2 regions of the Colwellia sp. KU-HH00111 genome follow, and region 1 is predicted to be linked to the other one. Evidence: riboswitches for the same ligand, from Rfam matches in the RefSeq annotation. Region 1 holds a riboswitch; the other holds the start of a gene.
The links. A riboswitch is a leader RNA that binds a small molecule or an ion and turns the genes downstream of it on or off. The one in region 1 is predicted to bind lysine.
Positions count from the first base shown of each region.

Region 2: linked by a shared signal. The riboswitch ahead of dapA (4-hydroxy-tetrahydrodipicolinate synthase) and the one ahead of lysC (lysine-sensitive aspartokinase 3) in region 1 are both predicted to bind lysine.

Region 1 is NZ_BAABWO010000010.1:18,389-24,164, forward strand. Features, by position in the region: gene pntB (Re/Si-specific NAD(P)(+) transhydrogenase subunit beta) at 1-789, shown strand, start outside; gene icd (NADP-dependent isocitrate dehydrogenase) at 1,073-2,323, shown strand; gene ABXG98_RS16150 (ElyC/SanA/YdcF family protein) at 2,429-3,148, opposite strand; lysine riboswitch at 3,372-3,575, shown strand; gene lysC (lysine-sensitive aspartokinase 3) at 3,700-5,097, shown strand; gene ABXG98_RS16160 (MarR family winged helix-turn-helix transcriptional regulator) at 5,100-5,549, opposite strand; gene ABXG98_RS16165 (glutathione peroxidase) at 5,566-5,776, opposite strand, start outside.
Region 2 is NZ_BAABWO010000001.1:294,259-300,034, forward strand. Features, by position in the region: gene ABXG98_RS01180 (sensor histidine kinase) at 1-864, opposite strand, end outside; gene ABXG98_RS01185 (methyltransferase) at 913-1,965, opposite strand; lysine riboswitch at 2,127-2,382, shown strand; partial or broken gene dapA (4-hydroxy-tetrahydrodipicolinate synthase) at 2,548-3,426, shown strand; gene ABXG98_RS01195 (2,3,4,5-tetrahydropyridine-2,6-dicarboxylate N-succinyltransferase) at 3,486-4,235, shown strand; gene ABXG98_RS01200 (PLP-dependent decarboxylase) at 4,271-5,497, shown strand; gene ABXG98_RS01205 (succinylglutamate desuccinylase/aspartoacylase family protein) at 5,597-5,776, shown strand, end outside.

The DNA of each region.
Region 1 (5,776 bases):
GTATTCGGATGGCATTTAGTTGCTTCTATTGGTGGTGCGGATATGCCAGTGGTAGTGTCAATGCTTAACTCATATTCAGGCTGGGCTGCAGCTGCGGCAGGCTTTATGTTAAGTAATGATTTACTCATTATTACCGGTGCACTAGTTGGCTCATCAGGGGCTATATTATCTTATATTATGTGTAAAGCGATGAACCGGTCATTTATCAGTGTTATTGCCGGTGGTTTTGGTACGGAAGTAGTTGTTGATGAAGACAAAGACTATGGTGAGCACAGAGAAGTTAATGCCGAAGGTGTTGCCGACTTATTACGTGGCGCAAAATCAGTAATTATAGCGCCAGGTTATGGTATGGCGGTAGCACAAGCGCAATACCCAGTTTATGAACTCACTCAACAGCTAATCAATAAAGGAATTAAAGTACGTTTTGCTATTCATCCTGTTGCTGGGCGTTTGCCTGGGCATATGAACGTGCTATTAGCCGAAGCGAAAGTTCCTTATGATATTGTGTTGGGCATGGAAGAAATCAATGATGACTTTAGCGAAACTGATGTGGTACTAGTTATTGGTGCTAATGATACCGTAAACCCTGCTGCCAATGATGATCCAAACAGCCCTATTGCCGGAATGCCGGTGTTAGAGGTATGGAATGCTAAAGAGGTGGTTGTGTTTAAACGCTCTATGAATACAGGTTATGCAGGGGTGCAAAACCCACTATTCTTTAAAGAAAACTCACAAATGCTATTTGGTGATGCAAAAGAAACAACGGAACAGATTTTCAGAGCATTATAACTTAACGCGTTTATGAGCAGTTAAAAAGGTTGGGTGAGGCACTCAACCTTTTTAACTACTATTCACTAGCAGAATACTCAACATTACAGCTAAATAATTAGTGTAATTACTCTTTTTACTTTACTTTAGTTTAAATCAGCGTTTAAATCACAGCATCGAGAAATTAAGCTAGGTTAATAAAATTCATATTTATTATGAATATCAATTGATTTATCATTTCGTTTCTTTAATATAATTTAAAGGCATTGTTCGATGTCTATTCTTCCAATTAGGAGAGCGCTTTATGACAAGTAAAATCTCAATTCCCAGTTCTGGTGACAAAATCACGATAGCTAATGGTAAATTAGTGGTACCTAATAATCCTATTGTCCCCTTTATTGAAGGTGATGGTATAGGTGTAGACGTAACGCCTCCTATGATCAAAGTTGTTGATGCCGCTGTTAATAAAGCTTATGGCAAAGAGAAAAAAATTGCTTGGATGGAAGTTTACGCAGGTGAAAAAGCAACCCAAGTTTACGATTCAGAAACCTGGCTGCCTGATGAAACTTTAGAAATGTTTAAAGAATACAAAGTAGGCATAAAAGGGCCATTAACCACACCTGTAGGTGGTGGCATGCGCTCGTTAAATGTTGCTTTACGCCAAATATTAGATTTATATGTTTGTCAAAGACCGGTGCAGTGGTTTACTGGCGTACCGAGCCCAGTGAAAAAACCGTCTGAAGTTGACATGGTCATTTTCCGAGAAAATACCGAAGATATTTATGCTGGTATTGAGTACCAAGCAGACTCAGAAAGCGCTAAAAAAGTCATTTCTTTCCTTACTGAAGAAATGGGCGTTACTAAGATGCGCTTTACCGAAAATTGCGGTATTGGTATCAAACCTGTTTCTAAAGAAGGCACGCAACGCTTAGTGCGCCAAGCAATTCAATATGCCATTGATAACAACCGAGATTCAGTAACCTTAGTACACAAAGGTAATATCATGAAGTTTACTGAAGGTGCTTTTAAAGATTGGGGTTATGAGCTAGCTTGTGAAGAGTTTGGTGCCGAATTAATTGATGGTGGCCCATGGTGTCGTATTAAACACCCAAAAACAGGCAAAGAAATAATTATTAAAGATGTTATTGCTGATGCGATGTTACAACAAATATTACTTCGTCCTGCTGAGTACAGTGTTATTGCCACGCTTAATTTAAATGGTGATTACCTGTCTGATGCGCTTGCAGCACAAGTGGGTGGTATTGGTATTGCCCCAGGAGCTAATTTAAACGATGAAGTAGCTATTTTTGAAGCGACTCATGGTACAGCGCCTAAGTATGCAGGTAAAAATAAAGTGAACCCAGGCTCTGTTATTTTATCGGCAGAAATGATGTTACGTCATATGGGCTGGGTAGAAGCGGCAGATTTACTACTAAAAGGCATGTCAGGAGCAATAGGTGCAAAAACCGTTACATACGATTTTGAGCGCTTAATGGATGATGCAACCTTAGTGACGTGTTCAGAGTTTGGCGATTGTATTATTGACCATATGTAAGCATTATTGCTTGTTGTAATTACATCAAAAAAGCCAGCGTAATATATAATTACACTGGCTTTTTTTATCGCTTTTTTAATACGTTAACATAGGCGTAAATATTTATCAGAGCAGTCGTTTTAGCCACTGCACTAGCCGGCCTAGACTTTCATGCCAAGCATTGGTTGTTTGCTGTAGTTTGTTACTATTAGGCACATAGTAGCTCCAGTTTTTCTCGCTATTAATATTTTTAACCCAATGCCCCACCGGCGCTGCAACTGGCTCAACACCTTGGTCTTGAAAGTACAGCATTGCTCTAGGCATATGATTGGCATTAGTCACTAACACAATGTTGGTGCCAAAAACTCTAGGGGCAATTAATTGTGCTTCTTCTTCTGTGTCTTTAGGGAAGTTTTCAGTAATTATTTTTTGTTTAGGAATACCTAATAATACTAACGCTTGTTTCATTTTTTGCGCGTGAGAAGTAGGATCAGTATTGTGATGGCCGGAAGTGATTATTTTAGCGTTAGGGTGAAGCTTATGAATTCTCAATACCTCAACCAAGCGCTGCAATGAGTCTGAATTTAATTGACTTGTTACCGGCAATGCTTCGTTACCTTGATGCCAACCACCTAACGCTACAATATAATCGACACGTTTGTTAGTAGGGGAGTAAGCAGGGTAATTATCTTCAATACTAACCATAACACGATCAGACAATGCCGGTATTGATGAAGCAACCAATAACACTAGCGCAGAAAGTAAGCACTTAAAACTGATATGAGGGCGTTTTCGAAAAAAAAGCACCGACAAAAGTAATAAAATCAGCACAATATTAATTGGCATAACAAACACTGAAATGATTTTTTTAAGTAAAAATAAATCCATTACATTGAATAATTATAGTGGGATAGTATCAATACTATATCAAAGTTTATAACAATTTATGTAATGAAATCAGGATATTCAAATAAAGCATATTAGCCGTCTAAAAGTCTATTGCAATTTTTGTTCATTTAAGGTTTAATAGAGCAGTTACTCAATTATGTGTTTGAACACTCTATTAAGTAACACCAGAAGAGGAGCGATAACTAGGTAAATAACGTGATACCCAAGGGTATTAGGAACCACATTCCGATAAGCGTTATTGAGGGAGTTTATCGCCGAGAGTATTAGCAATGTGGCTGTTAATACTCGGTCACTAAGGCTGAATCCTTAGGGCTGTCACCGTATTTTATACCTGAAAAGGTAAAGGTGGAGAGCTTCTGGCTGAAAAAGTTATATTGCGCGTATAAATGTATTAAAATACGTTAGCCTGCCAAACTGCTCAGTCATGCTCTTCCTGTATTAATTCGCCAATGATACTTATTAAATCATAGCACTTAGGAAGAATAACCATGTTTCAACAAGCACAATCTCAATCCTCTGAACAACCTAATCAAAATTTAGCTATGAGTGTGGCCAAATTTGGCGGCACTAGTGTTGCTGACTTTCCAGCAATGTTGCGCTGTGCTCATATTATTAAAAACGATACCCGTAATCGCTTAGTGGTTGTGTCAGCGAGTGCCGGTGTAACCAACCATCTAGTTCGTTTAAGCCAAGCAAATATTTCACTTGAAGAGCAAAACCAAATTATTGCAGCTATTCGAGTAATTCAACTCAACATTACCCAGCATTTAACATCTTCAGTTGAACAGGCTTTAAACACCGAAATTGATAACTTACTTGATCAGCTAGCAACTTTGGCATTAAACCAGTCGCAGCAACACAGCGTTAAACAAAGTGATGCTATTCTTGCGTTTGGCGAGCAACTTAGCTCAAGAATATTTGCCCAAGTATTACAGTCTATTGATGTTAATGGCGCTTATTTTAATGTGCAACAAGTGATGAAAACCAATAGCTTGTATGGCAAAGCCGTGGTTGATGTTGAACAGTTGGCCTTGGCGTGTAATCAATTGTTAGTGCCTAAATTGAGCCAACAAGTACTGGTCACCCAAGGTTTTATTGGTGAAGATGGTTTAGGCGAAACCACCACTTTAGGCCGAGGAGGCTCAGACTATAGCGCGGCTTTGCTTGCTGAAGCACTTAATGCACAAAACCTAGCCATTTGGACCGATGTAGTTGGTATTTTTACCACAGATCCTCGCATTACTGAGCAAGCACGTGCCATTAAAGAAATCAGCTTTGGTGAAGCCGCGGAAATGGCGACTTTCGGCGCTAAAATATTGCACCCAGCCACATTAATACCGGCAATGCGACGCAATATTCCGGTGTTTGTCGGCTCAAGTAAAGAGCCAGAAAAAGGTGGCACCCAAATTAAACAAAAAGTAGCCTCAAACCCTACCTATCGCTCAATTGCGTTAAGACGAGAGCAAACCTTAGTTACCGTTAAAAGCCCAGCCATGCTACATGCCAGTGGATTTTTGGCCCAAGTTTTTGGCATTTTAGCTAAGCATGAGCTGAGTGTTGATTTGATCACCACCAGCGAAATCAGTGTTGCACTGACCTTTGATAACCCGAGTGACTCAACTCAGTCGTTGTTAACCTCAACTGTGGTGCAAGAGTTGGAGCAACTATGTGAAGTGTCAGTAGAGCACGGATTGTCATTGGTTGCGGTGATTGGTAATGGTTTAGACTCTGCAAAAGGCATAGGGCAAAGTATTTTTCAAACAATTAATGACACCAACATTCGTTTAATATGTCATGGAGCAAGTGCCAATAACTTATGCTTTTTAGTTGACGAGCAAGATGCCAACCATGTTGTTGAAAAGCTGCATAGTGCATTATTTGTATAGCATTAACGGGTTTTCATTGTTGTTAACAAGGTGTCTAACTGAGTCGTTAAACCTTGCAAATCATCAATCGACATTCCTGTAACAGAAAACATCTGTGCAGGAATGTTAATTGCTTGTGCTTTTAACTGGCAGCCCGCTTGAGTTAGTTTTATTTCAACACTACGTTCGTCGTTACTATTACGCACCCGACTTAGCAAATCTTGTTTTTCTAATCGTTTCAATAACGGTGATAAGGTGCCAGAGTCGAGATCAAGTTTGTCACCAAGGTGTTTAACTGAAACAACCGAGCGAGTGTTATTATGTTCCCATAACACCAACATCACCAAATATTGTGAATAGGTCAAGCCCAGTTGTTTTAATACCGGGCTATAATGACGATTCATCAATTTTGTCAGGCTATAAAGCCTAAAGCACAATTGGTTTTCTAATTTCAAATTATCATTATTAGGCATAAATTATGACCATCGTTTATAAAAGCTTCTCAATATCAGCTTCAATAGCTGCTGGCTTTGTTGTTGGGGCGTAACGTTTAATGACGTTACCTTCTTTATTCACTAAAAACTTAGTGAAATTCCATTTTATCCCCGTTGAACCAAGTAAGCCAGGTGCTTGAGATTTTAAAAAGGTAAAGAGTGGATGACTATTATCGCCATTTACTTCTATTTTGCCAAACAATGGA
Region 2 (5,776 bases), on a different contig from region 1:
GTGCAATTTTTCTAGGGTTAATAGTAGCTCTTGGTTTGATTCTTTTAAGGCGTCTGTTCTTGCCTGTAATTTTTCGGCTAAGTGATTATTTTGTTGTAATGCTTGTTGGTGATTCTCGTCTTTTTTCTGTAGGTACTTTTCAGTTCTTGCTAGTAATATATTGATATTTCTAGCAAGAATATCTAATTCAATAATAGGCAGTGGCTGAATTCGTGCTTGATAGTCTTTTTTTTGCGCAATTGTCTGTAAAGCACCCACGATAGTTGCAATAGGCTTACTTATTCTTCTTTGAATAACAACGGCTAACAATAAAGCTAAAGCTAAGCCTAATAACAACAACAGCACGCCAGTAAAATAGAGTAACCGACGATAATCAGTTATGTGTTTGGTGCTTGATTGAATATATAAATAACCTATGGTTTGTTCGTTATGCATTATATTAACAATAAGTTCAGCATAGTCCGTTTGATATTGAAGTGTCGATAATGGTGCAATTTGATCAATTTTATCGGCGATGGAAGGATAATACATGCTTTTATTAAAACCTGTAAAATACTGAGTTACATCGGCATTATCGATTTTGTATATATGGATATAATTAATAAAACTTGGTGTGATTATTTGCTTCAATAGCGTATTAAGTTCTCTTGGTGCGTTGTTATCATTGTCTAATAAATAATTCACGCTGGTGTGCGCTAAAGAGTTTGCCCAAGCCGTGGTGTTAGTTTCTAAATTTATTTTTTCTTTTGCTTCAACCAGATAAATAATAGTGGCTAAGATGATTATTAGCACTAAAAAGGAAACGCTGAAAATACTCGTCAGTAAATACCGACGATTAGACATTAATTTTTTTATTGTATTCATCAGATAACCATCGCTGAAAAAAGTAACTTTATCAAGTTTGGCTCGCTATTATTTACGATCTGCGTAGTAAATACTGAAACCTTGTTTGCTGAGCAAACTGCGACTATTGCCAATATGTTGCTGCATTATCGGTAAGTATTGTAAAAAACTATTAGCAACAATGGTGATATTTCCGTTGTGCTGCAGATGTGGTTTTATACCGCGCAGAAATTCTTCACTGGCTAGATAACTGGTTTTTGTGCCTTGATGAAAAGGAGGGTTAGATACGACATGTTGATATTTTTCGGATACCTCAGATAAGCTATTTGAAGCAAATACATGCCCAGGTATGTGGTTCAATGCTAAGGTTTTCTTTGCTGACGCTATGGCAAGCGCACTGACATCAAGTAAACATAGTTCAGTATCAGCGAATTTTTTTCCGATAAAACAGCTGATCACACCAGCGCCACAACCAAAATCTAACACCTTGCCTTTCATCACCCTAGGTAAGTTTTCTAACAATAAGGCAGTACCAACATCTAGTTTCTTTTGGCTAAAGACACCAGGTAATGAAGCTATGGTAAGTGTTATACCCCCAACACTAAGTTGATATTTTTCGAACCAGTCATTAAGGATGAAAGCTTTATTTAAACTTTCCGCTTTGACTATTCCCACGAACAACAAGCAATGACGTGCAGCATCGACTTTTTGACAATTGTTAAGAAAAGCTTGAGTTAATTTAGGGCTAGACTGTACCCCCCCTTTTTTTTCTCCAACCAGAAAGATTTTAGCGTCGATATCTAAAAATGGTGCAATCATTGCCAAGGTGAATGCGAGTTCACCTTTACTTTTAGGGAAATTAATCACGACTAAGTCATGTGTTAGTTCAGTATGATATTCACTGGTGAAGCTTGACGTTATTCTGTTGTTATATTGTTTTTTTAGTGCCTGATGGTCAATATAATTGGTGTTATAACAACTTATTTTGGCGTTAGAATTATCTGACAAATAATGTTCAATAAATCCATCTGCCATTAAGTTAATAAATAATGGGGTTTTGGCAGATAGTAATGTGTCATTGCGTAACAATAGTTGGCTAACATTTGACAAGGATATAGACATAAAAAGAAACAACGATGAATAAGATAGAAGATACTATTCTACTAGATAGCCATTCAATTCAACAATTAGAATTTTTCCACATTGACAAAAAAGCGTGGAAAATGTTTAAATAACCCCGTCCCTAATTCTAATCTTGTGGTGCTATGCCATAAGATTTTAAAGGGGTCAGAAGAGGAGCGTTAACCAGGTAGTTATCATTGTTTTGACTTAGTTAAACTAAATCAAAACCCAGAGATCAAACTCTGCTAATGATAATGAGGGGGATTAACGCCGAGGCAATAACTTATTTGATGAAGTTGTTGTCGGTCGTTTTTGATGAGAGATATTTCTTATCAATGTGGGCTGAATCCCAACGATTGTCACTGTTACTAACTGACCTAAGGTTGTTTAGTAATTGAGTGGAGAGCTTCTGGCCTTTGCATATCAGCCAGTATACACCTATGACTTACGGTGATTGCTCGGCTCAACGTAAATGCCTACAAGCTCTCTGAACTAATCTGCCTAATGCAGGTTTTAATGAGTTCGAGAGTAATGAATATAAAATCATCCACTACTAATATATCTTGCAGCCTAGACACGCAAGTGCCGGCTGAAAACCGTCTTTGTGCCTACCCGTTGTGGACCGCATTAGTGACGCCATTTTTAGAAAATTCAGAGATTGACTTTACCAGTTTAAAACAACTTGCCAAAGCACAAGCTGCTGCCGGTAATGGGTTGTTATTATTGGGTAGTACAGGTGAAGGTTTAGCCTTGACCAGTGAAGAGCAGCTAAGTATCGTTGAGTTTGTTTGTGACCTCCAGCTAGATGTGCCTTTGATGGTTGCAGTTGGTGGTTATAATTTAGTCGCACAAGTAAACTGGATAAAACGTTGTAATGGCTTAGCTATTGACAGTTTTTTACTGGCAACCCCTTTATATGCCAAACCCGGAGTCGTTGGTCAAACTCAATGGTTTAATGCTTTGTTAGATGCGGCTGAATTTCCCTGTATGTTATATAACGTGCCATCTCGCAGCGGTATTGAAATCCCGATTGAAACCTTAAAAACGTTGCAAAATCATCCTAACTGCTGGGCGATGAAAGAAGCCAGTGGAGATTTAAATAAATTTCTTAATTACCGCAAACAATGCCCCAATATTGAGTTGTACAGCGGTGAAGATGCGATGCTGCCTTATTTAGTACCAGCAGGAGCACGAGGATTAGTGTCGGTTTGTGCTAATGCCTGGCCACAAGCAACCCATTGTTACGTGCAGCGATGTTTAGCTGGGCAAACACAGGGCTTGCTTGGGGTATGGCATGATGCGGTGGACGCGTTATTTAGTGCGGCTAATCCCATTCCGGTTAAAGTATTAATGCAGCAGCAAAACACCATTCAATCTTCAATGTTACGCCCACCGTTAACACATTTGGAGGTAACTGATAGCACCTTACTATTAGCGTGCAATGAACAAATAAATCAATGGTTAGCTCAGGCTAATCACACTTCTTTTCATAACACTAATCTTACAAATAGGAATATAGCATGAACTGGCAAGATGTATTAGCACAGTTGGAAACCGGCGCATTACGTGCAGCAAATCAAGACGAAAATGGACATTGGCACGCTAATGTTGAGGTAAAACAAGGCATTTTAGCGGCTTTTAAAGCGGGTAAAAATGTAAGCTTTGACGGCAACTATCAAGGTTTTGTTGATAAAGAAAATCTACCCGCTCGTCAATTTACACCGGAAGATGGTGTACGCTTAGTGCCAGGTGGTTCCTCTGTTCGAGCAGGTGCTTATGTAGCTGAGGGGGTCATTATTATGCCACCGGCTTATATTAATGTGGGTGCGTATGTGGATAGCGGAACTATGGTAGATAGTCACGCCTTAATTGGTTCATGTGCACAAGTTGGCCGTAATGTGCATGTATCAGCAGCAGTGCAAATTGGTGGGGTATTAGAGCCTATTGGTGCAAGTCCGGTAATTATTGAAGACGACGCTTTCTTAAGTGCGGGTGTTGTTGTGGTAGAAGGTATTGTTGTTAAAAAAGGTGCTGTGTTAGCTCCAGGAGTTTCATTGTCTAAATCAGTGCCTGTTTATGATTGTGTGAATCAAGTCATGCGTGAAAAAGGGGCTGAAATTCCTGAACGGGCTGTGGTTGTTCCGGGCACTCGTCCTATAAAGGGTGCATGGGCACAAGCTCAAGGTTTAAACATGGCCTGTGCCTTGATTGTTAAATATCGCGATGAGCAAAGTGATGCGTCACTTGAGTTAGAATCAATCTTAAGATAAGCACCTTGCTACCTTTAAATGAATAGAAGTAAATTATGACCACTAAACCCACTTGGTTTGATACCAGTATCGAAACTACCTTGCTTGCTCATGAGTCGCCCAACGATGAGCAAGGGTATTTTGTTTATCAATTGGATGCGTTAAAAAAGCACCTTAAACAACTACAACAGCAAGATGTCATTAAACTCTGGTTTGCTGTGAAAGCTAATCCCTTGTCTAAAATTATTCAAACGCTTGACAGTGAAGGATTTAATTTTGATGTTGCTAGCTCAGGTGAATTACACCAAGTATTAGCACAGGGGATCAGTCCAGCACGGGTATTAAATACCGGCCCAGCCAAATCAAAAAAACAACTAGAAGCCTTTATAGCAAAGGGAGTTCGTACTTTTGTAGTAGAAAGCATCAATCAACTCATTTGGTTGAATGAGGTGGTGTGTGAGCAAGTCATTAAAGATACACCCACAGTACTGCTTAGGGTGCAATTGCAATGGCCTGAAGGTGAAAAAAACCCCTTAGGAGGAAATAGTTTAACGCCATTTGGACTATCAACCCAAGAATGGCAAAGCATTCGGGTTAGTGATTATCCAGCCCTAGATATTTGTGGTTTACATATTTTTCAATGGGGCAATATGCTCAGTAATGAAAAAATGTACTCACTTTGGGGGCAAATGGTGATGCCATTAACCAAGCTGGCAGATGATATCGGTATGGAGTTAAAAATCCTCGACTTAGGCGGCGGTTTGGGTATCGACTACCTTGGTGATGGCAACACCTTGTCGTGGCAACAAATTATAACGGACTTAGCTGATATTAAGGCACAAGCCGGCGTAAATGAGCTTTGGTTAGAGCTTGGCCGTTTTGCTGTGGCAGAGTGTGGTTATTATGTTGTCCCTGTCATTGATAGAAAAATTAATTATCAGCAAGCGCAATTAGTATTGGCCGCGGGTATCAATCATATTATTCGCCCGGCGATAACAGACCAACCTTTTCCTGTGACCTTGCTGAGACAATCGAATGCCGCCGAGCAAGCATTCGATATTCATGGACCTTTGTGTACTAGTATGGATAAATTAGGGCAGTTACCTTTACCTCAAGATATTGACGTGGGTGATCAAGTCGTATTTGGCTACTGTGGTGCCTATGGCTTTACTGAAAGTATGCCATTCTTTTTATGTCATCAGTTGGCTGCGGAATATGTTATTGATAATGGCAAATTAGTTGAAGTAAGAGCGGCTCAACCTGCTAGCACTTATCTCGCTTAAGCGCGTCTAGATTACAACACTGGAGAATTTATGAATACCTTTAAGCACAGTGCATCTAAAAATACATCCTTTAATAGCAACACATTTAACAAACGTGTTATGCATGTGGGTGAAATGGCCAGTGGTGCAAAGCTAACTGTGCCGGTGTACTCGTTTGAGTGTCAGCAAACTGATGCACAACCAAAAGCCCCAAATGTCTACATACAAGCGAATATGCACGGCGCAGAAGTTCAAGGTAATGCCGTTATTTTTCAATTGCTTGAATTGTTGAAGGATTGT